2 regions of the Bacillus sp. T-10(2022) genome follow, and region 2 is predicted to be linked to the other one. Evidence: riboswitches for the same ligand, from Rfam matches in the RefSeq annotation. Region 2 holds a riboswitch; the other holds the start of a gene.
What was found. A riboswitch is a leader RNA that binds a small molecule or an ion and turns the genes downstream of it on or off. The one in region 2 is predicted to bind S-adenosylmethionine.

Region 1: it holds a riboswitch for S-adenosylmethionine, as region 2 does, so the genes downstream of both, OSJ91_RS23110 (methionine ABC transporter ATP-binding protein) here and OSJ91_RS02620 (sugar ABC transporter substrate-binding protein) in region 2, are expected to answer to the same signal.

The regions. Positions count from the first base shown of each region.
Region 1 covers NZ_CP113518.1:4,687,020-4,689,426, forward strand. Annotated here, with positions in the region: gene OSJ91_RS23110 (methionine ABC transporter ATP-binding protein) at 1-929, opposite strand, end outside; SAM riboswitch class I at 1,165-1,276, opposite strand; gene OSJ91_RS23115 (GNAT family N-acetyltransferase) at 1,417-1,884, opposite strand; gene OSJ91_RS23120 (NADPH-dependent FMN reductase) at 2,286-2,407, shown strand, end outside.
Region 2 covers NZ_CP113518.1:543,034-545,440, reverse strand. Annotated here, with positions in the region: gene OSJ91_RS02625 (sugar ABC transporter ATP-binding protein) at 1-105, opposite strand, end outside; gene OSJ91_RS02620 (sugar ABC transporter substrate-binding protein) at 162-1,274, opposite strand; SAM riboswitch class I at 1,390-1,495, opposite strand; gene OSJ91_RS02615 (GTP-binding protein) at 1,590-2,407, opposite strand, start outside.

The DNA of each region.
Region 1 (2,407 bases), 1.5 Mb from region 2:
ATGATCAAATTCCCGAAAGGCGTTTCCTGAATTTCAGAAATATTGGCTGATAAAACACTTAAATGAACGTCATATTTCTTCGAGATCGTTGAAAGTAAAGGAGTACCCGAAGTAGTCCCAATAAAATTAATTTTCCAAATAATCGGGATATGGGATCCTATGCTTTTTAGGAAACTTTGTGGAATTTCGTCATGTATGACCGTTCTCACGAAGTTTTTTGCAATATCCGTTTGCGGCTTCGCAAACACTTCGAAAACCGAACCTTGTTCAACGACGCATCCGCCCTCCATGACCGCTACCTTATTGCAAATTTCCCTGATGACAGACATCTCATGAGTGATTAGCAGAATGGTAATATTGTATTCTTTATTAATTTTCTTTAAGAGCTGCAGAACGGCACTCGTTGTTTGTGGATCCAATGCCGACGTAGCTTCATCACACAATAAGATCGATGGATTCGTAGCCAAAGCTCTCGCAATGCCGATCCGCTGCTTTTGACCTCCCGATAATTGATCCGGATAACTCTTCGCCTTGCTCGATAAGCCAACGAACTCCAACAGCTCGCCTACACGGTTTTTGATTTCCTTAGCCGGAGTTCCCGATAAAACCAGCGGCATAGCAATGTTATCAAAAACAGTCTTGGAGTTTAGCAAGTTGAAATGCTGAAAAATCATCCCGATTTTTTTCTTTTCTACCCGTAATTCCTTCTGGCTTAATTTGATTAAATCCTTGCCCCCAACAATCACCGAACCATCTGAAGGATCTTCAAGCAAGTTGACCAGCCTGATCAACGTACTCTTTCCGGCCCCGCTATAACCGACTACACCGAATATATCCCCCTTTTCCACTGTCAAATTAATGCCCTTCAAAGCCTCGACAGTCTGTTTCTTTGTTTGATAAACCTTTTTAACATTTTGAAACTCAATCATCCAATCTCCCCCATGTTGTTTATTTGTACGAATTCATTATCCAGTGAGAAGAGCTTTGCAAAGTTTCATAATGATAGGGTTAAATTCGAAACTCACGAGTAATTGCACCAATTCTCCAAATAACCATATACATTTTGAATAAACAAAAGAGGCCTCTTCCGTCGTCAGACAGAAGAGGCCTCTTTTAGACATAAAAAAGAGTAAACTCTTAATTTAATTATCTAAGAAAAGCTCCTTCTTATCTTTCAAACTTTCGTCCGTTGGAATTAGCACAGTATTTTTACAAAAGTAAAAACCCGCTGCCGAGGTATCATAGGGCCAAGTCCCTCCACATCTCTTGATAAGAATTAACGTTATATTTAATTATGTCCTTCACTATATATTCTAATTTCTCTAAAGTCAACCATATTTTTCACCGTTTAAAATATTTTCACAGTATAGTGAATTGATAATTTTTAATTATATTAATATAATTAAAAATTATATTTTATATTGATTTGCTCATTCTCCATACAAGGTGTTTTTGACTTTCCTCCCTTATCTTCATCATGCCTGAATTCGTATATAAACGAATCGCCCTTTGATTATCCGGAGAAACCCTTAAATGGTATTCGGATACATTAAATTGCCTGAAAAAGTTTTCTGCATAGCGAACCAATTCCTTGCCAAGGCCTTTACTGCGATATTCGGGAATAAGATAAAATAGATCTACATAGCCGATCTCAGTTCCTTCATACCCCCGAATTCGAAGTTCCATTTGTCCAATCGGTACTTGGTCATTTTCAAGGATCACCTGTCCCCCAGGAAATTTGCGGACCCTTTCTTCCATTCGTTGCAGATATGTATTTTCATCTCCAAAACCAGCTTCAGTTCCAAAACTTACAACAAAGGAATCTTTCCTGAATTTAACGATAATATCTTTGTCTTTGTCCGTATCAATGGTCCGAAAGATCAACTTTACCCACCCCTATTATTTTAGTGAAATAGTTATCAAGCAAATAAACTCATTTTACTTACACTTTTTATGATATTTCATTATTTACTTTTACAAGCGTCTTATTTCATTTTTTCTGAAAGGATTTTGCCTTAATCCCTATAGGAATGGCCATAATATTAAATTAAAAACAAATGCAATATTGTTGGGAGAGGTCTAGTAATGGGGATTGGGTAGGCACATATAATTTTTGAGTCTAACTTTGCAGGGTATGAATGTTCGAGAGGAATTTTGTTTATTCAGCTCCAACTCAACTTTTTCCCAAGCATCCTTTTTCCCTTTCATTTATATTCCAATTATAATAGGTAAGTGGAACATATTTACATGATTATCCATTATAAAAATCATTGGAGGTATTGAAGATGAAAGTTGTTGCAATAGTGGGAAGTATCCGTAAAGAGTCTTACAACCTTAAGCTTGCCAAATATATTCAATCTAGATATCAAGATCGGTTCGATCTCGAAATCTTGAACATTCGGGATTT
Region 2 (2,407 bases):
CAATGCGTGGGCTGTCCCTGATTTCACGGAAAAATCAACATCACTCAGCGCCTTCACCCCCGGAAATTCAATCGAAATCTTCTTCATTTCTAGTTGCGTGCCCATGTCCATTCCCCCTTATTGAACAGACACTCCCTTCTACTTAAAGAGAGTGTCTCTTTTTACTTTTTATAATGATCTTTCAAAACTTTCATCCAATCTTCTTCAAATTCCGTCGATACACCCCAGCCATCGACAATACCAGACAGATTTGCCATGTTCACCGCTTCTTTTGACGCTTGGATTTGCTTTTGTGAAATAAGTGAAGCCTCCAAGTCATAGGTTTGCGGCGTTTCTTCGCCCGCTAATTTTTTAGCCAATATCCTCATATTCACTGCACCGATCAACTTGGGATCCACTGCTGCCGTGTAGGACCATGAGCTATCAGCCGATTGGATTTCCTGGAGATCTGCATTCGAAACATCTATTCCATATATCTTCACTTCATCACGGCCTGCCTCTTTAATCGCCCGGGCTGCACCGATAGCAAAGGCATCCCATGTTGCGAAAATGGCATCCAATTTACCTTTAGGGTATTTATTCAGCATTGCGGCTACAGCATTTTGTGTCTGAACTGAAGTATCAGCAGATGCCACTCCGAATCTTTCGACTTCTTTAATTCCAGGATTTTCTTTTAATTTTTCCTGATAGACTGCATTTCTTCGTACCATTGGAGGAAAACCGTCCACCCAAAGATATGCAATTGCCGCTTCACCTTTCTGTTCTTTTATCAGTTTATCAAATGCCAGTGTTGCCAAAGCTTCATCATCTTGTGAAGTTAATGTCACGCCTTCTATTTTAGATAGATCGCTTATTGAATCGAATGTGACAACGCTTTTACCTGCATCAACCAACTTTTGAACGTCATTTACAGTTGCTGCATCATCTCCATGTGAAATGATATAGCCGTCATAATCTTCCTCCAAAGCCTGCGCTATCGCATCATGGAATTTAGCCGTATCACCATTGGCTGTGTACGTATCCACTTGAAACCCCAGTGCTTCTCCTTCTTCCTTCGCCCCCGCCAGGTATTGGGCCGTATGATCATCACCGCCAATTTTACGAATCACTTTGATTCTGGCTCCATCTCCATCAGCAAATCTTTCCGGAACATTTTCAAATGATACTTTTTCTTCTTTCTTCGATTCTGTGGAACTCTGCCCTGTAGAGCAACCCGTTAAAAGCAAAGCCGAAGCGATGGCTGAAATGAATATCCCTTTAATAGACCTTCTCATCTTGTTTCCCTCCATTTTTTCTTATTAGTCTTATCAGTTAAGTTGGTGTAAATCCCAAAATAAAAACCTCTCTAATATAGAGAGGTTTAATCGGCTGTTTTGCAGACTTGTCCCTCTCTTATCTGTCAAAACATTTCTGTTTTGCAGGATTTAGCACCAATTCCTAATGGAACGGTTGCTGGGCATCTTAGGGCCAGTCCCTCCGCCACTCTTGATAAGAGATATATGTGTTGCGTTTTCGTAATTATCACTTTATAGGGATATAGTCGTAAAGTCAATAGATTTTTGAATATTTGAAATGTTCCCCGTTATTTTTTATTTTCTTTGTAGTTGGGCTAGACGCTTTTTCTCAATCTTTTCAAGCCTCTCCAACTGCCTTAATTTCACTTCGAATAAAGTGATAGGGTCACGGTAAACTTCCGGATTTTCTTTCATATGCTCCAATGCAGCCTGGTAGTCTTTTATTTCAGTCTGCGTTTGCTCAATCGTTTTTTGAAGTAAGGCAAATGAACCGCGATAGAAAAGGGAGATGTCACGATCCAAAGATTTTTCAAACAATCCAAATTGGGTAAGGAAACGTTCCGTGATCATTTCCGCAACATCCAGGTAATCTTCACTTTCCAGGTATTTCTTATAACGATTGTACATATTGGCTTTATTTTGCGGTATCGCCCCAAACAGCTTCCCTGCCCCTTTAAGCAGTAATTGAGATGGAGTCCTGCGCAAAAGGATATTGACGTTTTCGATGCGGATACTGCTTGTCATCCGGTCGGCATCACGGCGCCAGTCATCCAATACCCTGAAGTCGCCTGCCAGCGTAATCCGTTCTTCTTTGTATAATTCATTGAATCCGGCACTCATCTCATCCATAAACTGCTGGCTTTGTGTGAACTCCATTTGGGAACTGGCAATCCAGTCTTGAAGAGAACGGTAATATTGAGGCATGATCTTGTCAGAAATGAAGTTTTGAATCCGCTCATTCATTTCCTGGTTTAACTGTACATGGACCTGACTGAAATCACTGCTTTCCGTTAACGATTTAGAACAATCCCTCAGTAACTCAGGAATTTTTGAATAAAGCTGATTTTTCACTTCGTCCTTAAGCAGACGATACGACCTTATGATATTTTCAC